DNA from 3 places in the Desulforamulus aquiferis genome. Region 2 is predicted to be linked to each of the others. Evidence: riboswitches for the same ligand, from Rfam matches in the RefSeq annotation. Region 2 holds a riboswitch; each other region holds the start of a gene.
What was found. A riboswitch is a leader RNA that binds a small molecule or an ion and turns the genes downstream of it on or off. The one in region 2 is predicted to bind cyclic di-AMP.

Region 1: it holds a riboswitch for cyclic di-AMP, as region 2 does, so the genes downstream of both, P6N53_RS08930 (ABC transporter ATP-binding protein) here and eam (glutamate 2,3-aminomutase) in region 2, are expected to answer to the same signal.
Region 3: it holds a riboswitch for cyclic di-AMP, as region 2 does, so the genes downstream of both, P6N53_RS07250 (potassium/proton antiporter) here and eam (glutamate 2,3-aminomutase) in region 2, are expected to answer to the same signal.

Annotation. Positions count from the first base shown of each region.
Region 1 is NZ_JARPTC010000012.1:106,689-116,926, reverse strand. Features, by position in the region: gene P6N53_RS08970 (GyrI-like domain-containing protein) at 1-342, opposite strand, end outside; gene P6N53_RS08965 (helix-turn-helix transcriptional regulator) at 398-1,354, opposite strand; gene P6N53_RS08960 (DUF6544 family protein) at 1,514-2,371, shown strand; gene P6N53_RS08955 (VOC family protein) at 2,459-2,818, opposite strand; gene P6N53_RS08950 (nucleoside deaminase) at 2,833-3,315, opposite strand; gene P6N53_RS08945 (glycine betaine ABC transporter substrate-binding protein) at 3,440-4,345, opposite strand; gene P6N53_RS08940 (ABC transporter permease) at 4,359-4,979, opposite strand; gene P6N53_RS08935 (ABC transporter permease) at 4,999-5,640, opposite strand; gene P6N53_RS08930 (ABC transporter ATP-binding protein) at 5,637-6,758, opposite strand; cyclic di-AMP (ydaO/yuaA leader) riboswitch at 6,866-7,009, opposite strand; gene P6N53_RS08925 (1,4-dihydroxy-6-naphtoate synthase) at 7,208-8,053, opposite strand; gene P6N53_RS08920 (futalosine hydrolase) at 8,053-8,751, opposite strand; gene P6N53_RS08915 (dimethylarginine dimethylaminohydrolase family protein) at 9,003-9,764, shown strand; gene P6N53_RS08910 (heavy-metal-associated domain-containing protein) at 9,900-10,112, shown strand; gene P6N53_RS08905 (HAMP domain-containing sensor histidine kinase) at 10,171-10,238, opposite strand, start outside.
Region 2 is NZ_JARPTC010000002.1:169,402-179,639, reverse strand. Features, by position in the region: gene P6N53_RS02000 (SIR2 family protein) at 1-379, opposite strand, end outside; gene P6N53_RS01995 (hypothetical protein) at 506-703, opposite strand; gene eam (glutamate 2,3-aminomutase) at 807-2,078, opposite strand; cyclic di-AMP (ydaO/yuaA leader) riboswitch at 2,086-2,225, opposite strand; gene P6N53_RS01985 (GntR family transcriptional regulator) at 2,713-3,324, opposite strand; gene hydG ([FeFe] hydrogenase H-cluster radical SAM maturase HydG) at 3,509-4,972, opposite strand; gene hydE ([FeFe] hydrogenase H-cluster radical SAM maturase HydE) at 5,006-6,070, opposite strand; gene hydF ([FeFe] hydrogenase H-cluster maturation GTPase HydF) at 6,086-7,315, opposite strand; gene P6N53_RS01965 (aspartate ammonia-lyase) at 7,328-8,752, opposite strand; gene P6N53_RS01960 (TM1266 family iron-only hydrogenase system putative regulator) at 8,764-9,012, opposite strand; gene P6N53_RS01955 (chemotaxis protein CheW) at 9,369-9,788, shown strand; gene P6N53_RS01950 (YbjQ family protein) at 9,889-10,200, opposite strand; gene hemL (glutamate-1-semialdehyde 2,1-aminomutase) at 10,231-10,238, opposite strand, start outside.
Region 3 is NZ_JARPTC010000009.1:104,671-114,908, reverse strand. Features, by position in the region: gene P6N53_RS07270 (YlbF/YmcA family competence regulator) at 1-375, shown strand, start outside; gene P6N53_RS07265 (response regulator transcription factor) at 471-1,169, opposite strand; gene P6N53_RS07260 (LytA/YqiH family protein) at 1,295-1,615, opposite strand; gene P6N53_RS07255 (CBO0543 family protein) at 2,115-2,639, shown strand; gene P6N53_RS07250 (potassium/proton antiporter) at 2,923-4,389, opposite strand; cyclic di-AMP (ydaO/yuaA leader) riboswitch at 4,475-4,598, opposite strand; gene P6N53_RS07245 (helix-turn-helix domain-containing protein) at 4,786-5,049, shown strand; gene P6N53_RS07240 (hypothetical protein) at 5,356-5,538, shown strand; gene P6N53_RS07235 (hypothetical protein) at 5,561-6,013, opposite strand; gene P6N53_RS07230 (LysR family transcriptional regulator) at 6,242-7,165, shown strand; gene P6N53_RS07225 (5-methyltetrahydropteroyltriglutamate--homocysteine S-methyltransferase) at 7,267-8,406, shown strand; gene P6N53_RS07220 (methyl-accepting chemotaxis protein) at 8,451-10,238, opposite strand, start outside.

The DNA.
Region 1 (10,238 bases), on a different contig from region 2:
TTGCATCATGGCATTATATACAGGTTCCATTTGGTTATATGGCCCCTTGTACATGCATGAGACCTGCCTCCCTGCGGGGATTTCACTTGATTTTATTTCACCCTTGCCCGGCAGAGGTTTGGCAACGGGAAATCCCATTTCCACATCCAGGTCTTCCATATCCATGTTGTAGTAGGCCGCAAAGGGCGCTTCAAAGGGTTTTTCACCAAGCTCATTTAGGTAATTGATAATTGTGTGGTATGCTTTGCCCAACTCCTGGGGCAAATTGCCCACGGCAGTTCTTGTGCGCATTGAGAGTACAGGCTGTGCTTGCTGCTCATTCAGTTCAAATTTGTAGTCCATTTTTATCACCTCTATTTTTTCTTGATTATATCATTCTAAACCTGTCACCATAATGTCATGTTTGCTGCAAATATTTTTTATAAATCCCTTCGCCAATTTTGCATAGTTTTGTACGAATGTGAGGTGGGTTTATTACTTCCACCCCTGTGCCAAAGCTTAGCAGAAAACCGTAGAGCCAGTTGTTCTCAGGCATCTCTGCCATTACCATTATTCTCCCATCATCACCTTTACAAACCTCTTCACCAAAACATTCCTCAGCTAGGCTTGCAAATTCCTGTTCAAATACAAGCTCCAATTTAATCATGTTTTCTGGCCTTTGTCGGTTACCTTCCCAGGGAAGTTGTTCAAGGGATATTTCGCGGGGTTTATAGGATTTATCTGTTACAGTTAGTTCCTTTATCCTTGCTAACTTAAATAGCCTTAAATCCCGCCGCATAAGACACCATCCATAGAGGTACCAGCTTTGCCCCTTTAGTACCAGAGAGTAGGGTTCAACCTCCCTCATTGTCGTATGTCCAGATGAGTCGGTATAGATAAAATTTAGCTCCTTCAGGCTATCAATGGCCCTTCTAATGTTAGCTGCTTTAACCTTAAGGGACTGGTTCCCTCTCCAGGGTGAAAGGTCAATGACAAGCTGATTCACCTTAGTTTCCAGGTTTTCAACCTGGGCTGAGGACAAGGTGTTTTTAAGCTTTTCTAATAGAATCTCATGATTTTTGTCCGGTAAAGCCCCTGCCATGCCTTTGGCCATGGTAATTATGGCAGCCATTTCATCCTTGGTGAGGATGCTCTTGTCCAGGCGATAGCCCTTTGCTATCCCTATGCCTCCATTAAACCCTTGATAGGTCACAATTGGTATTCCCGCAAGGTCTATGGCATCCACATCCCGCAGAATTGTCCTCACTGAAACACCGAACATTTCAGCTAATTCCTTTGCCTGGACACGTTCTTTTCTAAGTAATATGACAAGGATTGAAATAAGCCTCTCCAGCTTCAGCATGTTCACCGCCATTCATCATTTATATCTCCAAGGGCGTGACTTTTATTAGATTATAAAGCCTAACAATTTTTATGTCAGGTGTAAACATTAGGGTTGACAAGGAAAAATATAATGCTATATTTACGATAAAAATCATTTGGCCTTGCCTTTGGCCCAGATAGGAGTATTTACATGCCCAAGCTACTTTTGATTATATTTCTTGTTCTAATAATTGTAATCTTCGCTGTTATTACAGCTTCATTGGTAGGAAATTATTTGTTTAATCAAAAGGTAAAACAAGAATTGGAGCAATTGCTGGCAGGGAGTGGGGATAGTGTCGGGCAAATCATTGAAAAAAAGGATTTAGCAGGGTTGCCTCTATGCGTGCAAAACTGGCTGCAATACTCTCAGATTATTGGTAAAGAAAGAATTACCACGGTTTATTCAAAACAATCTGCTCAACTGAGACTAAAAGAAAATCAGCCCTGGATGCCTGCGGAAACGGAATACTTTTATACCACAAACCCACCGGGCTTTATTTGGCGGGCTAAAATTAAAGCTGCCCCATTGATACACATAGCCGGAAGGGATATGTTCACCGAGGGTAAGGGCAATATGCTGATTAAAATCCTGTCTTTATTTACTGTGGCCGACGCCCGTGGAGAGGAAATTGATCAGGGCACGCAACTAAGGTATTTAGGTGAAATTGTTTGGTACCCAACGGCGGCTTTATGTGACTATATTAAATGGGAAGAAATAGACACCCATTCGGCAAGGGCCACCATGAGCTATGATGGCTTATCAACCTCCGGGGTGTTTGAGTTTAATGATCTGGGTGAGGTTACCAGTTTTTCCGCCGATAGATATATGGCGGTGGATGGAAAGTACGTTCTGGAAAAATGGCTGGTCACCATGAAGGATTATCGGGAATTTGAGGGCATAAGGGTGCCGACCCGGGGAGAAGTCGTCTGGAGATTGAATACCGGGGATTTCAGTTGGTATCATTTTGAGCTTAATCATATTGAATTTAATAAACCGGTGGTTGATTAAGAATTACTTAGACTGTCTTTTTATTTCAATTGTATTTATAAGCCTAACGTTAATTTGAAACGTTAGGCTTTACCCAATGGGTAACCCTTACCCAACAAACTCCAGTATTTCCCCGTCTGGCCCGGAAAAAAAGAATATTTTCCCTCCGTTAAACTCTCTGGGTTCATCGGATATACATTTCACCCCAAGCTCCCGGAGCCTGTTAATTTCTTTTTCAATATCAGCTACATGAAAGGCGATATGGTTAACAACACCTTCGGGGAGATTGTTCTCCTTTGTTTTATCCTGAATAAATTCTAATATGTCGTTTCCGCTCATGGCAAAGATTATCTTCACCCGTTCATTTTCATGACGCTCCTTTTCTTCACAGCCTAAAACCTCTTGATAAAATTTCATGGACCTTGCCACATCTTTAACCTTGATGCCGATATGGGCAATTTGGTACATATTATTGCTCCCTTCTAGTCCCAAAAACCTTCGTGGACTTTAACAACCTCTTGCTCAATTTCGGGGAAAGGGCCAACTACCTCAATCTGCTTTTGTCCCCTGGCAAAGACTTCCCTACAGGGTAAATCGAAGGTTGGGTTTTGCTCATTATCCCCGGTGAGCTGCAGCAGCCTCTGCTCACTTATTCCATAGACCACCCGTCCAACATTACCCCAATAAATGGCCCCGGCACACATGGCACAGGGCTCCGCCGTGGTATACAAGCTGCATTTCCAGAGAAACTCTTTCGAATACTCTTTAGAGGCCCGCTCCATAAGGGTGGTTTCCGCATGTCCGGTACAGTTTGCCTCGGTGATTTCTATATTTTCCTGTTCCAAAAGTACGATCCCCTTCGGGTCAACCAGCACCGCCCCAAAAGGGGTATTACCGTGCTCCCTTGCCCGCTGTGATACCTCGATTGCTTTACGGAGATAGTATAAGTCTTGATGTTCTGCCATGAAAATAATCCCCATTTCATTAAAATTGTTGGTTGCCTAGGCTATATTTTACCATTTATTTAGCAATATCTATCGCTTAAGTAAGAAAAGAACCAGGGGTTATTGCAAACCCTGGTTCTTTAACTTATACTAGCCCTTTGCTTTGTAAAAATTCTTTTACCACTTCTGCTTCGGCTTGGCCCTCAACGGCTGTTTTGAAGTTTAGCTGCTGCATCTCTTGATCACTAATTTGCCCGGCCAATAGATTTAAAACCTCTTCCAACTCGGGGTGCTTCTCCAGGGTATTCTGGTTAACGGTTGGTGCACTGTAGTAGGGAGGGAAGAAATTTTTATCATCTTCTAATATTGCCAAATCGTATTTAATCAGTTCTCCATCGGTTGCAAAGGCATTTGTTACTGATATATTTTTATTAGCAATGGCTTGATAGCGTAAGGCTATCTCCATGGCCTGCTCTTTCTCAAATTTCATGTTGTAGGTTTCCTTTAGTCCCTTTAGGCCATCTTCACGGTTAATAAATTCCTGGTCGGTACCAAAGGCGAGCTGTTGTGATACTTGTGCTAAATCGGAAACTGTCTTTAGATTATGCTCTTCTGCAGTTTCCTGGCGAACTGCTATGGCATAGGTGTTGTTAAAACCAAGGGGCTTTAGCCACTTAATATTATGCTGCTCATTATATTCCTTTTGTACGATATCATAAACCTTATCAGGGTCTGTTTCCACAGGCATATTTAGTACCGCCATTAATCCTGTTCCTGTATAATCGGCGTATACATCAAGGTCACCCTTTTTCAGTGCTTGGAAGCACACCAGGGTTCCCCCTAAATTCAACTTTCGTTCAACTTGCAGATCAGTTTTTGCTTCAATTAGTTGAGCCATAAGCTCACCCAGAATAATGCTTTCATTAAAGTTCTTAGAGCCCACTACAATCTTTTCCTTGCCACCGGCGGCATCTCCGCCTCCACAGCCAGTTATGGCCAACATTAAAATCAACAATGAAGCTATTAAAATATAGTACTTTCTTCCCCTCATTTTGTACCTCCCTTTATTGAACTGATTCCCTTGTCTTTAATCCCTTTGGAACAGTGATTTTCTCTAGAGTACCTAATATTACGTCTGACAGTATGGCCAGTAACGCAGCCGGTATAGCAGCAGACAAGATCATAGAGTTATCGGCTAACTGTATACCTCTCCAGATGGGACTGCCAAGGCCTCCGGCACCAATTAAGGTCCCTATGGTAGCAATTCCTATGGCCGTCACCATGGCCACCCGAAAGCCGGATAACATGACTGGAAGGGCTATGGGTAATTGCACCTGCCATAGCAACTGCAGCTTGGTCATTCCCATACCTCTACCTGCTTCTATTAAATTGGTATCGACACCCTTTAGGCCCAAATAGGTATTCCTTACTATTGGTAATAAGGAATATACCACTAATGCAGATATCAAGCTGCCGTTGCCAAGGCCAAAGTAGTATAGGGCTATGGCCAGCATTGCTAAGCTGGGAATTGTTTGCAACATATCTATTAGACCTAGCACAGGGGTTGCCAATGAACGTATTTGCAGCAAAATTATGCCTATGGGTATTCCTATGAGTGCGGCAATCAATACTCCGGAAGCCGATAGCCACAAATGTTCAATGGAAAGGGATGTTATTTCAAACATAGTACACCTCCTTCATTTTTTATTTTGCCCTTAAGCCCTGTGGCGTTACTGCTTTTTCAATTTGTGTGATCATCAAGCCAAATAAAATGGCCAGTAGTGACGCGGGAATGGTGCCTGCAATGATTAGATTAATGTTTACCATGCTGATACCACCAAGGATCAAATCTCCGAGCCCTCCTGCACCTATTAGGGCTGCCACTGTGGCCCAGCTTACGATGTAAACTGTGGATATCTTAACACCACCAATAATTAGAGGCAGTGCCAATGGCAGCTTCACCAGGGTAAGAAGTTCCCATTTATTCATACCCATTCCTCGCCCTGCCTCAACCAGAGCGGGATTTACCTCTTTGATACCAGTGTACGTGTTGCGAAGAATCGGAAAGATGGAATATAGAAAAAGTATCGTCATTGCGGGGAGTAAGCCGATGCCTAAAATAGGAAAGGCAAATCCGAAAAAAGCTAAACTTGGTATGGTTTGTATTGTTCCTATAAATCCTAATACATACCGGGCTACTTTTTCCCGGTCAGCCAGCCAGATGCCTAGAGGAATGGCAAGCAGCGCACCTAAAGCAACGGATCCCGCTGTAATATAAATGTGCTGCCAGGTTAACATCAATATTTCATCATGGCGGTTAATAAAGGTTTGTATTAATTCATTCATGCTGTTTCTTCCTCACCCCAAACCACATTTGCCAGGGCATTTACCATACTGGTACGGGTGATTATCCCCAGCACTTTATTATTGTCATCCTCCACCGGGATATAATCTAACCTTTGGTTTATTAGCATATCAAAGGCATCCCGGGCCAGCGAACCGGCTTTGACCGTAGGCACACTGCTGTATGCCAAGTCCCCCACTTTATAAGCATTTTTATAAGCCCGTAAGGTTTCCACCGAAAGGGTGCCCAATAACCTTTGCTGGCTGTCTACCACCAACAAGGTATTTACCCTTTTACGCTTCATTAATGCTACAGCCTCAGCTATGCCCTTCTCCGGACTTATAAGTACCGGGTTAGGATTCATGATGCTTTCAACTGCTTGCAGCTCCTGACCGTTTGTTCTATGCTTTCCTATGAAATCAACAACAAAATCATTGGCCGGCTTGCGCAAGAGCATCTCGGGAGTATCCAACTGTACAATATTACCGTCTTTCATCAAAACAATGCGGTCTGCTAATTTTAAGGCTTCATCCATGTCATGGGTAACAAAAACTATAGTCTTGTGCAGCTTACTTTGGAGGTTTTTCAATTCATCCTGGAGACTTTCGCGGGTTATCGGATCAAGTGCCCCGAAGGGCTCGTCCATAAGAATGATTGACGGCTCTGCTGCCAATGCCCTTAATACACCAATACGCTGCTGCTGTCCGCCGCTTAATTCATTGGGGTAGCGATTTGTATAAAGCTCCGGGTCCATGTCCACCAGACTTAATAATTCCCTTACCCTATTAATTCTTCGCTCCTTGTCCCAGCCCAGAAGACGGGGCACTACGTCCACATTTTCTTGGATAGTCATATTGGGAAACAAACCGATCTGTTGAATAACATAACCAATTTCACGTCGCAGCGTCACCGGGTCCATTTCCATGACGTTTTTACCCTTTACAAAGATATCCCCGGAGGTGGGCTCCACAAGACGATTGATCATTTTTAAAGTTGTAGTTTTACCACACCCACTTGGTCCAATCAGAACTAAGAACTCACCTTCTTTGACATGTAAATCCAGCTTGTCTACCACAACAAGATCACCAAAGGACTTTGTTATTTTTTCAAATTGAATCATATCACTCCCCCATTCAAATGATCAAAAAACCCCCTTGGAATTATTCTCCAAGGGGGAAGACGACAAAAAATTAGTACAAATGATTAAAGTAAAGATTTAACCATTGCAATTTAACTTTTCTACGCCTACGAAGTTAGCTGACGGGTTCGGATTGAAAAGTATAACCCTAACAGTGTGAAGCACACCGTATTAACCCCAAAAATATGGTTCCCCCGCTTCCCCAGGAATGAGGAATTAAGCGACATATAGTATGATTTTTTTTGGACAAATTTAATTTTAACATAATATTTAAAATTGTTATAACGTTATAAGCCTTGTTAATATGGCATTTAATAAAGAATAAAGTGATATTACACAATTAACCTATAAATGCTAAAAGTTCTTCACGATAACTGTGGATCCTTAGGGATTCTTAGACAATGGACCACAAACTTAATAATCTAATACTATTAATAGCTTGCCGGTGTATTCAGGTTTACCTCTGGCACCAGTCCTTCTTTCGAGGCACGTTTTAGCAGGGTGGTCACGGCCTTAAAGCCCGTTTCTCCAAGATTCTCTGTAAAGTCGTTCACATAAAGTCCAATGTGTGCCTGTGCTACCTCTGGCGACAGCTCCTGGGCATGCTTTAGTACATACTGTTTAGATTCCTCCGGGTGAGCCCAGGCATATTTCACCGAGGCTCGAATCCAGTCGGCAATTGCCTGGAGATTCTCATTTTTACGGGCTACGATAGCTCCCAGCGGGATTGGCAGGTTGGTATCCGACTCCCACCAGCTGCCTAAATCTACCAATAGCTTTAAGCCATAGGAAGGATATGTAAAGCGTGCCTCATGAATTACCAGCCCAGCATCTACCAGACCGTCCCGTACCGCAGGCATAATTTCGTGAAAGGGCAGCACTTTAATTTGGCCAACTCCCCCCGGCACATTTTGGGCTGCCCATAACCGGAAAAGCAGGTAGGCCGTAGACCTCTCACTGGGTACCGCTACACTTCTCCCGGATAAAAGGCCGGGCTTCTTGGCAGAATCTACTGCCTTTGAAGTCAGTACCAATGGGCCACAACCTCGCCCCAAAGCTCCCCCACATGGTAAAAGATCATATTGGGACAATACCCAGGGCAGAGCTGCATAGGAGATTTTGATTATATCTGGTCCCTTTAACCCGGCTGCCAGATTATTTGTTATATCAATATCTGCATAGGTAACCTCAAGCTTAGGCGCACCAGGAATTAATCCGTGCACCCAGGCGTGAAAAATAAAGGTATCATTGGGACATGGAGAAAAAGCTATTTTGATCATTTCAACACCCTCACTAATATTGAAGTAGCTGCTTCCAAAGCCTCTAAGGCCTCTTTGATCCGCCAGGCACTACGGTCACGGGGGCCTACCAGATTGGAGATGGCCCTAAGCTCCAAAACTTCTACACCGCTGTCCTGAGCAGCCAAAGCCACTCCATAACCCTCCATGGCTTCCGCAGCTGCCCCCGGAACCCTGCCAGCCAGCTCCCTGGCCTTCTCTGCGGTGCCGGTTACCGTTGATATCGTGAGAACAGGCCCGGTGTTAACAGGAAGTTTAGATCCAAGCAGTGTCTCGTACACCAGATTCAATAAATCCTCATCAACAGGGACTCTGGATGAGCCAAAGCCTAATTGCTCTAAGCTGCAAAACCCCTCCTGGGTCTCCGCCCCCAGATCAGCAGCAATAATTTCACTGGCCACCACCAGGGAACCCACCTCCGCCTTACCGGGAAAGCCCCCACCGATACCGGCACTTATTACCAAACTATATTTTGCCCTTGCTAGGGCTTTAGCCGTTTGAACTGCGGCGGCTACAGGTCCAACACCTGCTGCCAGGACATCAAAGCCTGTCTCACCCCCCAGTCCCCTCAGTACAGCATCCCGCTCCGCTGGAACGGCGGTCATAATCAAAATACGTTGTTCAATTCGAGGCTTATATGCACCTTTGACACTATTCTGTACTCCTTGTGTATTCAATGCTAAATCTATCTCCTTAACCTAGTATGTGAAGCAGGAAGCACAAGACTCTTCCTTGCCTCCTTTGATTCCCTAAATTACGGATTATTATAACATGGCTCTTGCAATAGGGTGGCCTTTGCTGAAGAGAATTTCTTCTTCATCTCTAACTTTTGTATTTCTTTACATAGGCACCTGGGTAGGTTAAAATCAAATTGTTTGTGAACATTGTAGAAATTATAAGCATTCAATTAACGTAAGGGGTTGTTTCCATGTTTACTCAAGCTATTGTCAGAAAACCTAGTACAAACTTTGCTGCAGGGATCACTAAGGCCGGGTTGGGTAAGCCAGATTATCACCAAGCCCTGGAGCAGCATGCTCAATATGTAGCGGCTTTGGAAAGATGTGGCCTTAAAGTTAGGGTATTAGAAGCAGATGAAAGGTATCCTGATTCAACCTTTGTTGAAGATACTGCCATCGTCACTGAAAAGTGCGCCGTAATTACCCGGCTGGGTGCGGAAAGCAGACAAGGCGAAGAGCTGATCATAGGGGACACATTAAGGAATAACTACTCAGAAATAGAAGCTATTGTGGGTGACGGGCTTCTTGACGGAGGGGACGTCATGAGGGTCGAGAACCATTTCTATATTGGTTTGTCTCACCGCACTAATGAGGAAGGTGCTAAGCAATTAATAAACATACTAAATAAGTACCACTATACCGGCTCAGCAGTATCCTTTAATAATTTCCTACACCTAAAAACCGGCATTACATACTTAGATCAAAAAAACTTTGTAGCCGCTGGAGATCTAGCTAATCACCCAATCTTCAAAGACTACAATATTATTCAAACACCCACTGCAGAGAACTATTCTGCCAACTGTATCCTCATCAACGACTTTGTCCTTGTTGCCAAAGGGTTCCCTCAAACACTATCTGCCATTCAAGCCCTAGGCTATACCACTATCGAACTGGACATGTCCGAATTTCAAAAAATGGACGGCGGCCTCACCTGCCTCTCCCTCCGCTTCTAACCCCCTGTCACGGGGACGGTTCCACTGACAATATGCCAATACACGTGCATTTTAACCCCCATAGAATTCTATGGGGGTTAATTGTCTTGTTTTGGATATTATAAGGTTACACTATACTTTATTGGAGGAATTCTTATGTTAGTTAATGCTGAACTTAGGGTTGACGGAATCAGTGGTAACGGTAACACCGCAGTTAAAAATAGATTATATACACTTAAAGGGGTAGATAAAGTTAATATTGACCCTTTGAACAATAGGGTAACAGTTCGCTTTGATCAAGGAAAAACAGGTCTAGTTGATATTAAACAAGCAATCCTTGAGGAAGGTTATACTGTCATAGAAATCTAAAGGGAACATTCCTACCCGACAATCGCCTCAGATTGTCAGAAGAACCGTCCCCCTGACACTAGGGATTGGTGGTGTTTAGGGATATGGTTACTTTGAAGAGATCGCCATCCACTTCTATATCCATGT
Region 2 (10,238 bases):
GGGGACAGGGCTCACCGTAAAGTATTTTATCAAAGGTGAGGGCCATCAATAAGAGGTATTCCTCATATGCCTGCAACAGCCTTTCCCTGCCAGGAATATCTTCCTCTAACTCAATACTTAACAGGGTTAGAACCTCTTCCATGTCCAAAGTTGCTTGATTCACCTTTTCCCTGGGAACACCCCAAAATAGTTCAATAAAGTTAAATATATGTTCGTATTTTAAATTTCCGTCTCTGAAGTGCCTATCTCTTATTTTATGGATGTTCAAGACCTTCATGGCTTTTTCAAAAAAGTTTTTTGCTACAGGGCTAGTTTCTCCTAAAAAGGAACCTCTATAGGAAGCCCCCGCTCCTGCTCCCAGCACATATACTTTTGACACTTTTTTCCTCCCTGGCTTTACTTCGGTAACATTTATTATGGTTCCTTAGAAAAAAAATAACCCTGGTATTAACCAGAGTTAATCTCTTCTAAACACTTTTATGCAAGAAGTATTGGGCGGGAATATTTATATAAAAATAAACCTTAATATCTGTGCCGAGAAGAAAAACAAGGCAATATAGCAGATACCAAATCCAAAGGCATTGGCCAGTTCTGAGTCTTCTTTCTCTAACCAGTCGGTAACTTCATCAACAATCTCCAGCTCTGGGTTAGTTACTGTATTATTGACAACCGGAAAATCAAACCTTAGCTCAGCACTTTTCATGTACATCACTCCGAACACCTGTTTGTTGATGATATCTTATACCAAACACTTGTTCTTGTCAAGCATAAAAAAAATCCTGATAAATTATCAGGATTATTTTTTATTAGTGGGACTTACCTCCCAGGTTATAAGGTATAATTCTTTTTTCCCATGTTCTCAAGGTTATTTGCTCACCCTTATTTTCCACAAGATATTGGGGTAATATGGGTGTTTTGCCATATCCATTGGGTGCATTGATGATATAAGTTGGAACAGCCAGTCCAGATGTATGACCCCTCAACTGTTCCATAATTTCAATTCCTTCATCTATACCTGTAATAAAATGTCTTGTGCCCTTAACGGCTTTGGCATGGAAGATATAGTAGGGCCGAACACGAATTTTTAATAGGCTTTGATTTAGTTTCTTCATTACATTGGCATTGTTGTTTACGTTCTTTAATAAAACTGCTTGGTTGCCAAGTACAACTCCAGCTTTAATGAGTCTATCGCAGGCTTCCTTTGCCTCCGGCGTAACTTCTAAGGGGCTGTTAAACTGAGAGTTAATATAAATGGGCGGATGTTTTTCTAGAACTGCACATAATTCTGGCGTTATTCTCTGGGGCATGGTAACAGGAGTTCTAGTGCCAATACGTTTAATCTCAACATGGGGAATGTTATCCAGCTCGGTCAGCAACCAGTCAATTTGTTTATCCGATAGGAGCAGTGCATCTCCCCCGGTAATAAGTACATCTCTAATTTCAGTGTTTTCCTTAATGTACTTTATTGCTGACTCCAGTGCTTTCCGCGGCTTATGCACATCTATCTCACCAATATTTCTACGACGTTGGCAATGGCGGCAATACATGGCACATTGGTTAGTTACATTAATAATGAGTCTGTCGGGATATCTTCTGGTGATAGCTGGGGCAGGTGAGGTAAACTCTTCTCCCATAGGGTCCTCGGCACCATACCTATCCTTTGTTTCTTCAATACTGGGTATTGCCTGAACCCATACAGGACCTTTTACTCCACCGGCTATGGCAAGTGCTAGATAATAGGGTGATACTGCCCAGCGATAGTGCCTGCCAACCTTGTCTATGTCCTCAAGTTCCTCTGAGGTAAGCTTTAGTAGGCTTCCTAGCACTTTTACATCCCTAATACGATTTGTCATTTGCCAATGCCAATCTTTCCACTGCTCTTCGCCTGCTTGAAAATAGTTCAAGATAGCTGCTTTGGCTTGGCAATACTCTTCCTGAATCTCAAACCCATTAGGTATGTTTTGTTTCTCTTTTAAGTAACCATCAATTCTTGCTTTGAGTTCCCTGGCTCTTCTTAAAGCTACTCTTCTTTTCTCCTGTTCCAGCTGTAGTTCTTCATGTCTCAAATTTACGGACATAAACATACCTCCCTTTCTCTTATCGCTTACGAAGTTAGCTGACGGGTTCGGGTCGAAAGGATAAAACCCTACCAGTACCTGGTACTGGATTCACCCCAAAAGGTCGGTTCCTCCGCTCCTGTTATCAGGATTAAGCAACATATTTTTACAGGCAACATCATATTACTAGCAAGTTGCCACAACTTAATTTTAACATAAAGGTTGCCTGTATACAATGTCATGCATGGTCAACTTAAGTATTCTTAAGAAACTTTTAATATTTATTTGAAGTAATCACCTGCATCTTTGGATAACAATGACAAGTCCAAAAAAAAAACAAGGTGTTTATCACACCTTGTTCAGATTGTCGAGAAACTACCTATATTCGGGTTTTAATAATCCCTCACGACTCCTCTCTCCGCAGTGGACAGCGCTAATCCCTTGCTTCGTGCGAAAATGGGCCGCCTTCGAGTAAACATCGTGTTTACCTCAGGCTTTCGCGGACATCCATGTCCGCTCACCCATTTTCGCATCCTCAGCTTCGCGAAGCGCTGTTTCCACTGCTTCGAATGTCGCTGTTCGGGATTATTAAAACCCAGTTGAATCCTTTTCAACAGGCTGAACAAGGTGTTTATCACACCTTGTTAACAATCTGTTAGACCCTTACTAAGCCATCCTTACATTCTGGATTAACCGTTCCATAAATAGTTAAGATATCTCCACCTTGAATCACCCTGTCGGGATCAGGATCGACTATTTCTTCCTCACCTTTTCGTTGGATAGCTAAAACTCTACTTTCATTTAATCTAGATTCTGACAAGGAAAGACCCACCAAGGGAGATTCAGCTAACACCTTCCACTCCTCGATCTTGTAAAGACGGGTCTCCAACTGAAGTGTGTGCTCCATGAGTTCTTCCATTAGCTTAGATATTTCGTCGTTAATTTTATCCCTTTCCCTAACTAATTCATGGAGTCTCTCATGGATACCTGCCAATACCCTGCGCTGATCAAAATCCTGCATATACTTTTGTGCAGCCGGCACAGATTGAACCACAACGCCAATTCCCGGAGCCACCTGGACTATCCCTACTTCCTGTAAAAGGGTTAAGGCCCGGCGTATTGTCTCCGGCGAAACATTATATTTACCCGCTAAAGTAGATCGGCCAAATATCTTTTGTCCTTCCTGGTATTCCCCTCGCACAATGCGATCTGCAATATCTGCTGCAATAGTAATATATCTTGCTAAGTGTACTTCACTGTTCGGCAAAAAGGTACCCTCCAGAAAAAGCTTTGATAATATCCTATTATAGCCGGGACAGATGAAATAAAAAAGTGTAGAAGTAAAAAATAAGTCAAAGTCAGTACAAAAATACAGTTTTGGAGATAATCATCAAATATATAGCTAAAGCCGCGGTACCAAAATTAATGGCAGCCGCGGCTCGTTATAAGCTCTAGAAATAAAGATCCCTCACACCAGCTTCAATTTGCGTTAGTCTCTCCTCGGTAACGGCCCTAATTTTTTCATTACTTATTTCGCCAAGGTGTTTACGGATTGTCTCTTCGCCAACCTCCTTGGTCTCAGGGGAAGCATAATCCATTAAGTACTCTTTGAAGGTTAGTATGGCATTAGGCTGACAAACGTTTTGTATTTCTCCTGTTTTAGCCAGGGCCATAAAGCGATCTCCTGTACGGCCCTTGCGGTAACAGGCGGTACAATAGCTGGGCAGCCAGCCTGACTGACAAACTCCACGGAGCACCTCATCCGGTGTTCTGTGATCGTCTACATAGAACTGAGGGGCATCTTCCTCATCACACCCAGCAGTCTCAAGTTTAAGGGAATTCTTTTTATCAGCCTCTTTTTTATATCCTCCTACACCAGTACAGGAACCGGCGGATATCTGGGAAATCCCGCGATCTAACAGCATATCTCTGTATTCAGCACGTTCTCTGGTAGAAATAATCATTCCGGTATAGGGTACAGCCAGGCGAATAATTGCCACCAGTTTCATAAACTGTTCGTCATTAACCAGATATGGGAAGTTATCATAATCCACACCACTGGCTGGTCGAAGGCGGGGTACTGAGATGGTATGAGGCCCTACCCCAAAACGTTCTTCAAGATGCAGGGCATGCATCATCAGTCCCATAACCTCAAATTTATAGTCATACAAGCCAAATAGAGCACCAAAGCCTACATCATCAATACCTGCCAGCATAGCCCTGTCGTGGGCTGTGGTGTGCCAGTCATAGTCAGCCTTAGGCCCGCTGGGATGCATTTTTTCATAGGTTTCCCGGTGATAGGTTTCCTGAAATAAAATATAAGTACCAATGCCTGCATCCTTCAATTTCTTATAATCTTCAATTGTTGTGGCAGCAATATTTATATTGCAGCGACGGATACTGCCATTATCAAATTTGATGCTGTAGATAGTCTTTAGACTCTCTAGCACATAATCAATGGTACATTCCACAGGGTGCTCCCCGGCCTCAACAGCCAGCCTCTTGTGCCCCAGGGACTCAAGAATCTTTACTTCCTCGGCTACTTCCTCTTGACTCAGTTTACGACGCTTAAACTTATTATCTCGGCGGTAGCCGCAATAGGTACAGTTATTTACACAGTGGTCACTAATATATAATGGTGCAAACATTACCAGGCGCTTGCCATATATCTTTAGCTTTATTTCACTGGCCACCTGGTACATTAAGTCCAGTAGCTCCTTATCTTCATTTTGAAGTAATATGGCAACTTCTTCAGGTGTCAGACCCTTTGCTTCCCTGGCCTTTTCAATTACCTCTCTTACTTTATCGGGAGAAATATCTTTAGCCTCAGTCAAAATCCTATTGATTTCCTGATCATTAATAAAATCTGCCCGCTCCCACTGGTTGTTATAAATCTCAGCCTTATTAATTGCCATTCAAATCAACCGCCTTTCACCGGCTATCCGCCGTTATTCTCTAAATTTATCCTTAGGGCTGTCTCCCCGTCCACTTCCGACGCTGCGACCTATTTCCTTTATTAGAGAAGTAATCTTTCCGTGGGATTCATCGGCATCTTCCTTACTGCCGGCTTTCTCAGGGTAAATTTGATAGAGGGCCCGGTAACTGGCGGGAGACAAATTTGGCATAATTACATTGGCACCGCAGCCCAAGGCCATCTGTCGCCCCTTTGGGTGGAGGGTTCCCGCTGCCGTGGTGGCTGGCAGATGTGTCTTAGGTAGTACTAATCTTGCCACTGCCAACACCCTTAAGGTAAGACCCAGATCCCCGGGAGAGCTGTCTCCCACTGGGGTTTGCTCATGGGGAATAAAAGGTCCTATGCCGGCCATCTCCACATCCAGCTCCTTTAGAAGCAGGATATCATCGGCCAGGGTTTCCACCGTTTGACCCGGCAGGCCCACCATGTTTCCAGAGCCTACCTGGAATCCTAGCTCCCTGAGCCAGTTAAGCCTCTTAATCCTCTCTGCCAATGTAGTGCCAGGTCTCAATTTGCTAAAGAGGCCACTATCCGCCGTTTCATGCTTAAGCAGATAGCGATCCGCCCCTGCCTCTTTAATTAGTTGATAATCTTCAAGACTTCTTTCTCCAACACAGACAGTAACTGCGAAATTCCCTACTTCTTTTACCCTGCGCACCATCTCGGCCAGTTCTGCACCTGAGTAGTGGGGGTCCTCACCGGCCTGCAGTACAATGGTTCCGTAGCCGAGACCAGCTGCATATTCCGCTGCAGCCAGGATTTCCTCCAGGGGAATCCGGTACCTTCTAATCTCCCTGTTGCTTCGTCTCAATCCACAGTAAAAGCAGTCATTTCTACAGTAGTTTGAGAACTCTATAATACCCCTTAGATGAACTTCTTCACCAAAATTCTCTTGTCTGACCTTATCAGCCAGGCCGAATAAACCCTCTTCCTCTTCTCCTGGTAATGCCTGGAGCAGAGTAATAATATCCTCTCTGTCCAATCCCCCCCCCGAGGCTCCTTTCTCCAATGCTTTGGCAAACTCTTCTCTCAAGGGTATCAACCCCTTCCAATATTATTCTTCATCATCTAAAATACCTTGAATCATCGGGAAGGGAGAGAGGGCTCTCCTGAGAATACCTTGAACGTAAGCGATACAAACCCCGTAGTTTACTATAGGGACTCCTGCCTGCTGCACCTGCATGATGCGGGACAGCATTTCCCTTCTGTTAATCATGCAAGAACCACAGTGAACCACCAGCTTATACTCTGAAAGCTCCTGGGGAAAGCGATGTCCGTTACTCCAATGAAACTCCAGCTCTCCACCCACTATTTGCCTGAGCCAGCGGGGGATTTTCACCGTTCCAATATCATCTTCCATCCGGTGATGGGTACAGGCCTCGGCTATCAGCACTTTATCACCGGGCTTTAGTGTTTCAATGGCCTTAGCCCCGGCCACCAAGGTTTCCAAGTCCCCTTTATAGCGGGCAAACAGGATAGAAAAGGAGGTCAATAATACATCCGGCGGAGTATCTGCATCGGCTTTTAAAAAGGCCTGGGAATCAGTTATAACGATTTTAGGCTTTTTATTTAGGGTAGAAATACATTCCTTAAGTTCCCTCTCCTTAACTACATAGGCCATGGCATCATGGTCCAGAATATCCCTGATGGTCTGTACCTGGGGTAATATTAACCTTCCCTTAGGAGCAGCCAGGTCAATGGGCACAACAAGGACTGCCAAATCCCCGGGGTTTAGTAAATCACCGACAATACTCTGTTCATCCCAACTGGGAGGAGCAGCTTTAACCAGGGCAATTTTCAGTTCACCAATACCTGCTTTGGTAAGGGCACTCACCGCTACCGGCTCTGAACCTAGCTTTTCCTTGTATTCTGCTAGTTCCTCTGGGGTTATGGGAGTGGCATCTATTTTATTTATGACCACTACCACCGGCAATTTTTTATCCCTGCAGCGGTTGGTGATATCCTGTTCAAATTCAGTTAGGCCTGCACCGGAGTCCATGACCAGCAGCACCATATCAGCCTTATTTAGAACCTCCATGGAGCGCTGAACCCTCAACTGACCCAAATCACCTGTATCATCTATACCGGCTGTATCAATAATTACCACCGGGCCTACGGGAAGTATTTCCATGGCCTTATATACAGGATCAGTGGTGGTTCCGGGAACATTGGATACTACAGCAATATCCTGGTTAGTTAAGGCATTTATCAAGCTGGATTTTCCTGCATTTCTTCGTCCAAATATGGCTATATGAAGTCTGTTTCCCCTTGGGGTGGTGTCCATGTTATCGCCTCCCTAGCTAGGTTGTTTTTTCTTTCTAGTTCCTGCTATACCCGGCCTTGTCACTTCTTCCGGTCTTAATAGTTGGTCCAGTTCTTCCCCAGTAAATAGTCCCGCCTCCAGTATCACTTCCCTGACCGGCTTTCCCGTCCTTAAAGCCTTTTTGGCAAGTTCCGAGGCTATATCATACCCCACATGGGGTGAAATCACCGTGATAATTCCTACACTATTGTGAAGGTGCTCAAGACATTTATCTGGAACTGCCTCAATACCTTTGATACAGCGTTCTGCCAGTAGGAGCATGGCCTTACTCAGGCTTTCCATGGCCGGCAGAAGATTGGCCGCTACCAGCGGCAAGAAGGCATTTAACTCCAGCTGCCCCGCCTGGACAGCCAGGGTGATGGCCAAATCCTGGGCCATGGCCTGGTAGGCCACCTGGGTTGCCATTTCCGGCATTACCGGGTTTACCTTACCCGGCATAATTGATGACCCCGCCTGCAAATCCGGCAGCCTAATTTCCCCAAAGCCCGCCCTGGGTCCGGAGGACAATAGCCTTAAATCTCCGGCTATTTTTACCAAGCTAGCGGCACAGGCCTTTACTAAACCTGAGACCTCCACAAAAACGTCCGCGTTTTGGGTACCGTCAATCATATTCTCATTGCGGGCCAACCCTAGTCCCGTTAGTGCCCTTAGTCGCTCAATGACTGAGTAAATATATTTTCTTTCTGCATTAAGACCTGTTCCTACGGCTGTACCCCCAAGGTTTATCTGCCTCAGTCTTTCCTCCACCTTATACAGCCGCCAGCGATCCCTGGCGATGGCCTCAGCCCAGGCTGAAAACTCTTGACCCAGTGTGATGGGCACAGCATCCTGCATCTCTGTTCTGCCTACCTTTAGGACCCCCGCAAATTCGGCCTCCTTGGCCTGCAGGGCTCCCTGTAGGGTGGCACAGGCAGTTGATAGGTGTACTAACAGCCTGATGGCCGCAATCCTTAAAGCAGTGGGGTAAACGTCATTGGTGGACTGGGACATATTTACATGGTTTATGGGATGGACCAGGTCATAATCACCCTTTTTCCCACCCAAAATTTCTATGGCCCGATTGGCTATTACTTCATTGACATTCATGTTGGTGGAGGTCCCGGCCCCACCTTGCAGGGCATCCACGATAAACTGCTCTGTCATTTGCCCTTCGGCCACCTCCATGGCGGCCTGGAATATGGCATTTCCTATTTGAGGGTCCAGTTTACCCAGGGAAATATTTGTTTCAGCAGCAGCCTGCTTTACCACTGCCATGGCCTTGACTAATTCAGGATGCACCAGTTGGCTGGATACATTAAAATTTTCTGCGGCCCGGAGGGTATGGATACCGTAATAGGCATTAATGGGTAGCTTTCTTGTGCCAATTACATCCTGTTCCGTACGGTACTCCAAATCCATTCACCCCCCTGTTAAAATTTTGTACTTAGGGCTGATTTTACCTGAACACCCTTGATATTACCCAGTTTTCCAGTCATAGCCCCAATCTCATCATTGGTGCCCTCAACAATTAGGGATATAACTGATAAAGCCCTTTCCCTGTGAGGTATACCCATACGTCCTATGATTATTTCTGAGTAGTTGCTCAAAATATTGTTAATTTCAGCTGCTTTAGCCCTGTCCTCGATAACTATACCGACCACACCGATACGACGATTCATAGCACACCTCCAAAAATAAAAACCCGTCAAGCCGGAAAAAGGCATAGACGGGTTGCGTACACCACTTAACGGCATACCCCTTGGTCTAAGGCCACTGCCCTTCTCCTCAGGGAACATCCTGCTTTGTCAAACCCTCCGGACCAAGCGCACTCGATCTGTTAGGTCTACTTTTATTATACATAGATAAAATTTTCAGTCAATTATTATTTTACTTATTTGCCAAATTGTAACCACAATGTAATCTTTAATTTTTTATAACTTAATCCTTACAATTTTTTTATCGTAAAGGAAATTTTCGACAGATGGAGAATAAACTAGTTAATCCCTTCTGCTTCGAAAATAAAGGAGTGATTATAATGGCAGTAGGTCAGGAAGATCAATTAGTTGTATTTCAACTTAACGACCAGCAATATGCCCTCCCCATTAATGAAACCCAGGAAATCATCAGAATGGCGGATGTAACCAAATTGCCCAATACCGCTTATCACATCGAGGGTATCATTAACCTCCGGGGGACAATTTTACCAGTTATCAGTCTAAATCGACGTCTTGGCCTACCCGAGACACCAGGTACCGAGGATACCAGAATCATCGTGGTTGAAAACAAGGGTAACAAGGTTGGCATGATTGTTGACTGTGTCCTGGAGGTTGGGCGCTATACCAATGAAGAGGTGGAACCTCCCCATATGATAGGTGATAACATGGATTTCCTAAAGGGTGTAGTAAAAAAAGGTGACCAACTCTGGCTCTTGGTTAATTTGGATACAGTTCTGTAACTTCTTTATGTACAGGACAGCCTTGCCATAGGTATGGTAAATATCTTTTTAAATTATTATTAAAGCACGGGATTTATCCCGTGCTTTATCGCTGGCTATTTTATATACCTACTGCTGTTCCACTAGCAGTTACCATAAGCATGCCATCCCTTACTACCTCATAGTCAAGATCTACTCCGACCACTGCATTGGCACCCTTGCGACGTGCCTGCTCCTGCATTTCAGCCAGGGCAATTTCCCTGGCCTGGGCAAGTTTGCTTTCATAGGCCCCGCTGCGTCCACCCACCACATCAGTAATGGTGGCAAAAAGATCCCTTACTATGTTGGCACCCATTATGGCTTCTCCACAAACCAGGCCATAATATTGCTTAATGGGGTTTCCTTCAATGGTGGGGGTAGTGGTAACAATCATAACTCTTCCTCCTCGTTACTAATTTTACTATTACCTAC
Region 3 (10,238 bases), on a different contig from region 2:
ACCGCTCTTAATATGTGTGTAGAACTAGGCCGCGTGTTATCCGAAACAGAAGAATTTAAAAATATGAAACAAGCCGAGGCCGCTCTTTTGCATGACGATGAAGCACGTGGTCTTGTAGAAGGTCTTCAGTCTTTACAAGTGCATATCCAAAAGAAAAAACTGGCTGGTGTAGAGATAACTGAAGAAGATAAGAGAAATATGCAACGTACTGAGGAAGAGGCTATAAAGAACCCCCTAGTTAAGGCTTCCTTTGAGGCCCACGAAAAATTCCAGGGTATTATGACCTTGGTCACCGCTAAAATTAGGGAAGGTATTCGGGCCAATAACCAACCCCAGCCTGTGGACGATGAAGAAACCGAAGGCGAGCTAAACTAAAATACTTATACAAAGTCATAATAAAGAAAAATAGACTCACACCTTACAGGGGGTCTATTTTTCTTTATGTTCTTGGTAGAATTATAGATTCTTTATTACTTGGGAGGTTCGAATTTATAACCTACTCCCCATACGGTTTTAATTAAATCAGGCTGAGCCGGATTCCGCTCAATCTTCCTTCTGAGTCTTCTAATATGTACTGTTACAGTATCTTCGTCCCCTTCGTACCGACTTTCCCATATCTGTTCTAATAGCTGCAGCCGTGAAAATATTTGATTTGGATGGGAAGCCATCAACCAGAGCATATCAAACTCTTTTGCTGTTAAGCTTATCTCCTGTTCCCAAATCCGTACCAGACGGGTGGTATACTCGATATAAACATTGGGATATTCTAATATTTCCTTATTTTTCCTTGGAGAGGGAGAACTTTTGCTTCTTCTTAGCACAGCCTTAACCCTTAGGGCTAATTCCGCCGGGCTAAAGGGCTTTGTTTGATAATCATCAACACCCATCTTAAAACCAACTATTTTGTCCACAACATCGTCTTTAGCGGATAATATGACAATGGGGACATCCACTACCATTTTAATTTTTTGGCAGGCCTCTAAACCATCTAGTTTTGGCATCATAATATCCATAACTACCAAATCTGGTTTAATTGCACTGGCTAGCCTAACAGCCTCTTCACCATCCTGGGCAGCCACTACCTTATAACCTTCTTGCTCCAAACATAGTGTAACAATTTTAACAATTCTACGGTCGTCATCTGCAATAAGTATTGTACCGTTACTCATGACTACCCTCCTACTTTATTACTACTGAAAGAGTACTTTTGACGTCATAAATTCGAATTCCTGCTAATTTTGTAGTATTTTTTATAGTAAAAATAATAACCCCCGAATACCGGGGGAAAAGCACACTAATTATTAATTAATTCTATGGCCTTTATTTCCAGTTGTTCATACTGGTTTTCTATATAACTTATTTCTACCCACTCATCACTTTGCAGGGCCGTGAAATCAAAGTCTAAGCCGTCGGTTCTAAAGGCCTTAGGTTCTCCATCAATGATTATTTCTACAGAATTGCTATCAATTTGGCCAACATATTGACCCATCACACCCTCTACACTCTGCACAGAATTACTGTCAATTTTGCCGTCATTCTCAACAGCCGTACCTCCACAGCCTGCTAAAGTAAAAATTAGCAAGGTAACCAGTAATAACAACGACACTCTTCTCATATTTGCAACCTCCGCACTTATATTAGTGTTGATAAAAATTTTTAATTATTTTTTTACTTCTAATATTATTTGACCACGCTATGCTGAGCCTGTCAAATAAAAAATATTACCAGCTTGTCAAACTAAAGCTATTCAGCCCAAAGGCAAATACATTTTGAGCCCTCTGTGATAATTTAATATATGCCAAGTAATATCAATCCCATGACCTCTTATTTCTGTGCTTATTTTCTTTTTTAGGTGAATAATGTCTATACATTAGGAGATAATATTCGGCAAGGAGGTGGTGTGGAAATTGCTTAATATTAGGGGTGGGGGGCTCACAGTGGTACAAGTATCCAAAACTAAATAAGGACCTGTTATTAGGCCCTCCACTCTTTTAAATTAAAGAATAAAATCAAGTCAACCTATTAGCAATAAGGCTATGGGGTTATAACTTTTTAATATGACTATTTTAGAAGCCAAGGATTTGCAATCCTTGGCTTCTAAAATCACTTAAATAATGCAACACAATAATTCTGCTCCTAGGGAAATGCTGTATCATTATGTATTGGAGGTAATGGCCTTGTCCAAGGACAGGTTAATAGAAATCCTTTCATGGATAATACTAATCTTGCTGCTTATATTGCTGGTGCCAAGGGACAAGATTCGTGATGCTCAAGTAATTTTTTTATCTAAACAACTATTAACCTGGTTTTTTGGATTGCTGGTGGTAGAAAAAGGGCTGATCAAATACCCGGTACGCCTTTTCCCAAAGGCAAATCGTACCAGCTTCACCTTTGAATTTTTCGCCTATCCGACTATCTGCATTTTCTTTAATCTGTACTACCCTTATGGTCAGGACGTTGGCAAACAATTGCTGCATTATGTTTATTACACCTCTGGCATAACTGTTTTCGAAATAATATTAGAAAGATATACTAACCTTATTAAATATATTAACTGGAAGTGGTATTGGACCTGGCTTACACTATTAATAACTTTTACGATATCCAACTTCTATTACAGATGGTTTTTTCAACTCTAGCTTTATATGCAAGGACCAGGAATGGGTAAATCCATTCCTGGTCCTTAATTTTACCATTTTGGCAAAATATGTATCATTCTTATTGGAGGTAGAATATCTTAAATAAAAAGGAGTGAATTCTATGGGTTTTGAGACTCTTGGCGCAGGTGGAGTATTACCCATTTGTTGTTGTTTTCTCCTACTTATAATCCTTATTATTGTCATTTGCTGCTGCTGCCTAGCTTAATAACTCCATAGCTGCCCGGGTATTTAACCGGGCAGCTATTTTATTTAAATTACTGCATTAAACCTTTAATAATTTTTTCAACTCTTTTTTGCTATCTCTAGATACCAGGATGTAAAGAATATCATCAGGTGCAATTGTTGTTTGTCCGGATGGTGTTATTAATTCCCCGCCCCGAACAATTGCAGTAACCAGTACATCTTTAGGAAAGGTAATCTGCTCTAAATTTTTACCCGTTATACTCATCTTCTCATCAGCTTCACATTCAACAATTTCTGCATTTGCCTTTCCTATTGAAACCAGCTCTAAGGAATGGGGGGGCTCAACCTTTCTTGGTCCAAGCAAGTTAAGCTTTGCTGCAACAGTCGTGATGGTAGACCCCTGGATTAGGGCAGAGGTTAAAACAACAAAGAACACCACATTGAAAAATAATTGGCTGTTCTCTAACCCGGCTATCATGGGGAAGGTTGCCAAAACAATCGGCACTGCTCCCCTTAAACCTGCCCAGGACAGAAAGATTTTTTCCTTAAAGTCAAATCCCATTTTAATCAAGGATATAAAAACTGCGGCGGGGCGAGCAATTAATATTAGTATTACCGAAAGCATCAAGCCCTTTAGTACGACCTCCCCTGTAAATAATTGTGCGGGAAATGTCAATAGACCAAGGAGCATAAACATAAGGATCTGCATCATCCAGGCGAAGCCTTCATTAAACTTGAATATAGAGGATTGGTAGGTCAGCTCCGAATTTCCAATTAGCATCGCAGCCACATAAACCGCCAAAAAACCACTTGCTCCTATTAAGGCTGTTACACTGTAGGTCAATAGGGCTAATGAAACTGCAAAAACCGGGTATAAACCGCTGGATTCTAAATTTATGCCATTTATAGCTTTAAGGGCTAGTTTCCCTATGACCAGGCCCATTATTAACCCAACAATCATCTGCCAAAAAAACGAGCCAATCAACGTATAATAATTGACGGCATCTATTGAAATTAGATTAATGAAAGAGATTGTCAGGAACACCGCCATTGGATCGTTGGTTCCTGATTCTGCTTCTAGTGTTGCGGCAAGTCTCTCACGAATGTTTTGCCCTTTTAAAACAGCAAAAACCGCAGCAGCATCTGTAGAACCCACAATTGCCCCAAACACGAAGCCTTCAAACCAGGTTACCCCTAGTATCACCTTAGCGGCAACTGCAACTACTGTAGAGGTTATTAGAACTCCTACCGTGGCAAGGCTTATTGACGGAATTGCAACTGGCTTTACTGTGGACCATTTTGTATGCAGTCCACCTTCAAAAAGTATAATCACAAGTGCTAAGATTCCTATAATCTGAGCCTGCTTGACATTGTCAAAATATATGATCCCAAGCCCATCACTGCCGGTAATCATTCCCACAAGAATAAAAAGGATAAGTGCAGGTACACCCATACGAGTAGAAAATTTGGTTGCCAATACCCCAACAATTAAAAAAAGGGCTACAAGTAAAACAAAATAATCCGTGGTAACTACCGGACTTGTCATAACTGGCCAATTCCCCCTAACCGAAACTTATTATGCCTATCTGGCAATAAAAAAACCACAAAGTATTATGACCCTCTGATCATAATACTTGTGGCTTAATGCTTACGGAGTTAGCTGTCGGGTTAGGGATAGCTGCCCCTTTTCTTATTAGAAATTCACCCCTGGGAAGTGGTTCCCCCGCTTCTTAGAGAATTCAGCATGATTTTATTATATAAATTATATCACAATTATTACAAAATTAGAACATGCAATATCATTTATATAATAATGTTAAATCCCAGAATCTTAATCCATAATATGTCATAAGTTGCAACAATAATGCAATAATATTGCACCAGCAATGAAGTGTAATTGCAGTTAGTCCCCCCTATAATGAACGGAGGGGGTGGGCAAGTATTGCGTATACGAAAGAAGTTCCTACATAAATATAGAGAAATCGGAAGAAAAGTAGCCTATTACCGTAAACTTCGTGGGCTAACACAGGAAGAACTGGCGGAAAAAATTGATGTCAGTGTGAGTCATATCAGTAAAATTGAGGCTCCCCAGGCTAGTACATCTTTTTCCCTTGATATGTTGTTTCTTATTGCCGAAGGCTTAAAGGTTGATGTGGCAGCATTCTTTAACCCGATTGAAATAAGCAGTCCTTATTTAAGAAAGTAATTAGTTTATTGACTTATTATTTTTCGGGTTTTATAAATCTTTTATCGCTAGTATTTTAAATACCTGTAGACTTCAGTCCTGCAAATATCCTTTCATATCTAATTTCCTTTTGCTCAATTCATTTTAATAAAATGGTTATACAGCTAACTCTTGATTCTGCGAATTAAGGGTTTTTGATTTGCTTAGTTATTTAATATGTTGCATAAATATGGCAATTTAGTTGCATTATTCATGCAACATATGGTATTATATGGATGTATTTGTTGTTATTTGGCAAGCAATCTTATGGAATGGGTGTTTGGTATAATGAAGAAACCGAATATTTTAATACATTTAAAAGATAGTACCGGAAGGATAATGGGATACTCAAGGCTAATTTCAAAGAATACAAGCGACGAAGAAATAATGAAGCTTGCATTGTATATTATTTCTGAAGCACATGATTTAATGAAAGCTATAGACGAGGTTGAGTATAAGCTACTTGATTAACCTTTAAATTTCCTCGTGCTTATTAAGCCCTTCTTCTACTTGTAAATAGCACTTTCACATTTTCCAAACCGTTTTTTTCAAACTCCTTAGAGTACTTCTTCTCAAGCTCCAGGGACCTTCTGAAAAGAACTTCGGCTGACGGTTTTGCTGCCCTTGCCACCACTTCATTATTGGCATCCCGCCTGGCTAGATTAGATACTAACTGATCCCAAAATATATAATCATCATACTCATCTATAAAATCCAGAATTCCACTTTCTTCATACTCTCTGGTCTCATAATATTTATCAAGCTCACGGTCAAATTCGACCAGTTCCTCAAACCCGTAATCTTTACAGAAGGAGAAAATATAGCTCTGCAGCTCCTCATGTTCCTCACTTTCATTATCATACTTGGTGGAGTTGATTACCATATTTCCAGCATAAACCAGATCCAATAATGTCCTGAATTGCTTCTTGGTAAAGTTAATCTTCACATTACCACCCTCTTCTATATAGTACGATCGTTATTTAATATACTGAGTTTCTTTCTAAAATCCTCTAATATTTACTCTATTATATATATTTCGATTTTAAGGCATAAATCTTAAGTAGCTACTCGACAGCAGCTAGCTGGTCTCTTTACTTATTTGCTCATTCTTCTTAGCTTTTTCAGCAAAATAAATTTCGTGATATACTTACCAAAATAAACTGGAGGAACAAAGATGACTTTACAGCAATTAAAATATATTATTGAAATCGTTAACTGCGGTTCTATCAACGAGGCTGCAAAAAGGCTGTACATAACTCAGCCCAGCCTTTCCAGCGCTGTCAAGGAACTGGAAGCTGAAATCGGCATCGAGCTTTTCATACGCACTACAAAAGGAATTTCTCTAACCGTAGATGGTGCGGAGTTTCTCAGCTATGCCCGGCAGGTGGTGGAGCAGGCGGGACTTCTGGAACAGCGTTATCTGAATAAAAAGCCTTCCCGTCAGCTTTGCTCCATCTCCACACAGCATTATGCCTTTGCCGTCAATGCATTTGTCAACCTCATTAGGAAAAGCGGTGCGGATGAATATGAATTTACTCTGCGGGAAACACGAACATATGAAATAATTGAAGATGTTAAAAATCTACGAAGCGAAATCGGGATTTTGTATAGAAACCCGTTCAATTGCAAGGTCATTGAAAAACTGCTTCGGGAAAACCGACTTGATTTTCATCCCCTTTTTACTGCAAAGCCCCATATTTTTATCAGTGCACAAAATCCCCTGGCCACTAGGGAATCTGTCACTCTGGAGGATTTAGATGACTATCCTTACCTGTCCTTTGAACAAGGGGAATTTAACTCCTTTTATTTTTCAGAAGAGATTTTAAGTACGGTATATCATAAGAAAAGCATCCATGTCAGCGACCGGGCTACCCTATTCAATCTGCTGATTGGGCTGAACGGCTATACTATCTCCACCGGGATTGTCAGTGCCGATTTAAACGGAGACAACATTATATCTGTACCCTTACAGGTTGACGACTATATTCAGGTGGGCTGGATTGCAAACCATCAGGTTCGTCTCAGCAATCAGGCAAATGCTTATTTGGATGAATTGAAGTCTGTGATCCAGGAATACGGTCTTCAATTGCAGGAGTAGGTTATAGTTATAATCTATATCCATCTATTAATTTTAAGCGTTACCCTATATGTTTTTCTCCGTGCTATACTGAAAAAAACTTTTAGTAAGGAGAGCAACATATGGCTAATTTACTTGAAAACACTACAACGAGAACAATTGCACCTTTCCGTTATGATATCGTCGGAAGCTTTCTGCGTCCTCAAGCAATCAAAGATGCACGGGAAAAATTTGCAGACGGGAAAATTACACAGGCAGAGCTAACCCAGGTGGAGGACTCAGAAATTCGAAGGCTTGTCACCAAGCAAAAGGAAATTGGATTGAAGTCCGTAACAGACGGAGAGTTTCGCCGCAGTTATTGGCATCTTGATTTCTTTTGGGGTTTTGACGGTGTGGAGCATGTGATGATGGAGCATGGATATTTATTCCATGGAGAAGAAACCCGGGCGGATTCTGCACGCCTTTCGGGAAAAATTCGTTTTTCAGATCATCCTTTTCTGGCGCACTACCGCTTTTTAAAGCAAATAGCCGGTGATGACGTTATTGCCAGGCAGACTATACCGGCTCCTGCCCAGTTATTTGCGGAGCTGGTTCGGGGAGAAAATGAAAAAGAAATTGACAAATACTATTCAGATCGGAATGAACTCTATAGCGATATTTCCACCGCTTATCGCAAGGCAATTCTTGCGTTTTATGAACTGGGCTGCCGAAATATCCAACTGGATGACTGCACCTGGGGCATGCTCTGTGATAAAGACTTCTGGTCAGCTATGGCTGGCGAGGGATATGACGTTCAAGAACTCCAAAATCTCTACCTCCGGCTAAATAACGATGCCATTGCCGATCTTCCGGCTGACCTGACGGTAACCACCCATGTCTGCCGCGGCAACTACCACTCCACCTGGGCAACCTCCGGCGGCTATGATCCGGTTGCAAAAAACCTGCTGGGAAACGAAAATGTTTCCGCCTATTATTTGGAGTATGATACCGACCGTTCCGGTGATTTTTCACCCTTAAAAGAAATTTCCGGGGACAAGCTGGTGGTTCTCGGGCTGGTTACCTCAAAGCATGGAGAACTGGAGGATAAAGAACAAATCATAGCCCGCATTCGGGAAGCAGCGCAATATGTTCCTGCAGACCGACTTTGCTTAAGTCCTCAATGCGGCTTTGCCTCGACAGAGGAGGGCAATATCCTAACCGAGGAGCAGCAATGGAATAAGCTCTCCTTTATTAAGGAAATTGCCGAAGAAGTCTGGGGATAATTGGTGAGGATTGATACCAACCCTGCTACGTCCCAAAATTTGTATTAAATATGGAACTGGTTAACTAAAGCTCTTAACTCCTTTGCCATTGCTTCTAAGGTCTCGGTAGTTGCCGTAATATCCTCCATTGTTGCAGTTTGTTCTTCCGTAACAGCTGCAACATTTTGTATTCCGGCAGACATATCCCCAGATGCTGAAGCCAATTGTTCTATTTGGTCTGACAAACCTTGAACAGATTGTATAATACCCTTGAAGTTTTCACCAACTTCATCCACTAAATTAGAGCCCACTTTAACCATTCGAACATTTTCCTCAATACGTTCAACCGCTTTTTCTGATTCGTTCTGAAGAGCTGCTATTAGACCACTAATTCTTTTTGTGGCCTGGCTTGTTTGTTCAGCCAGCTTTCTAACTTCCTCGGCTACCACCGCAAAGCCTCTACCTTGTTCCCCTGCTCTGGCAGCTTCTATAGCTGCGTTTAAGGCTAGAAGATTTGTTTGCTCGGCAACTCCATTTATTAACTCAACAATTTGGTTAATCTCTAAAGATTTTCTACTCAACTCATTAATGACTCCCGCGACACCTTGGGTTGAGTTAGCAATATCCAGCATCTGGCCTGTTATCTTTGCTATTTCACTGTCTCCCTTTTGAGCCTGTATAGCAGCAGAATCGGAAGAAGCTGCAATTTCCTGCATACCAATATTTGAGTTCTCCACTGTGGAGGATATCTGATTCATAGTTGATGCAGTCTCAGTAGCGCTGGCAGCTGTCTGATGGGCACTATCAGCCAACTGTTGAGCTGAATTTGCAACTAGGTCAGACTTATCTAGAATTTGACCAACTAACTCTTTAGTCTGGTAAACCATTTTTTCAAAGGCCTTTGCCAATTGCCCAATTTCATCCTTACTATTAGTTTTATACCCCTGATCATATATTGTAAGGTCTCCGGAGGCAACCTTTTCAGAATCCTCAACTAATTTATTAATTGGGTTAATTATTTTTTGTGTTATTAGTACATAGAGGCAGGCAGCCATCAGCACAAGGGCTATCAAAAATCCTACTATATTTGTAGTAAAATATTTTTTGATAACGCTCGTTGCCTCTGATTGAGGCATAAACATTACCAGCTTCATGCCCGTATCACCGATATTTGTATGTGCCACATAATATTCTGAGCCAACCAACTTAACATCATTTTTGTTAGAATCTAAAATCGACTTGCCTAATGATTTAATATCCTCATTTTTTTCCTCAGTAATCTTTTCTTTCATATCTTTGGTAGAATCCTTATGACCCAAATAGAATCCTTCACTACTAATAACTACTGCATAGCCCGCTTCTCCGACCTTAATCTTTGTGATGTAGTCTTGAAGCTCTTTAAGGCCTATATCACAAGTAGTTACCCCCAATACTTTTCCATCTTTCTTGATAGGGCTTGCTGCTGTTATCATTGTAACTCCGGTAACAGAATCAGTATAGGGCTCACTCCATACAATATCCTTGTCAGTATTTAATCCATTCTTATACCAATCGTATTGAAAGTAATCATACTCTTCATTACTATAATCCCAGGTTTCTACTAGTTGTCCATTATCTTTATACATATAGGGACCGTAATACATAGCATCTGCCTTAACTACATATGGCTCAAACCAAAATCCTGCTCCCACAGCCATAGGGTTTTTGTTTACATAGGGTTTTAGCATATCTATCATATAAGCTTCATCATATATATTCATGGCTGTAATGTTGTTGGAGATCGCCTCACTAACTTTTCCCACAGAATTAATCTGACCTATTAGATAGGCTGCTTCCTTATCCACCTGAGTCTT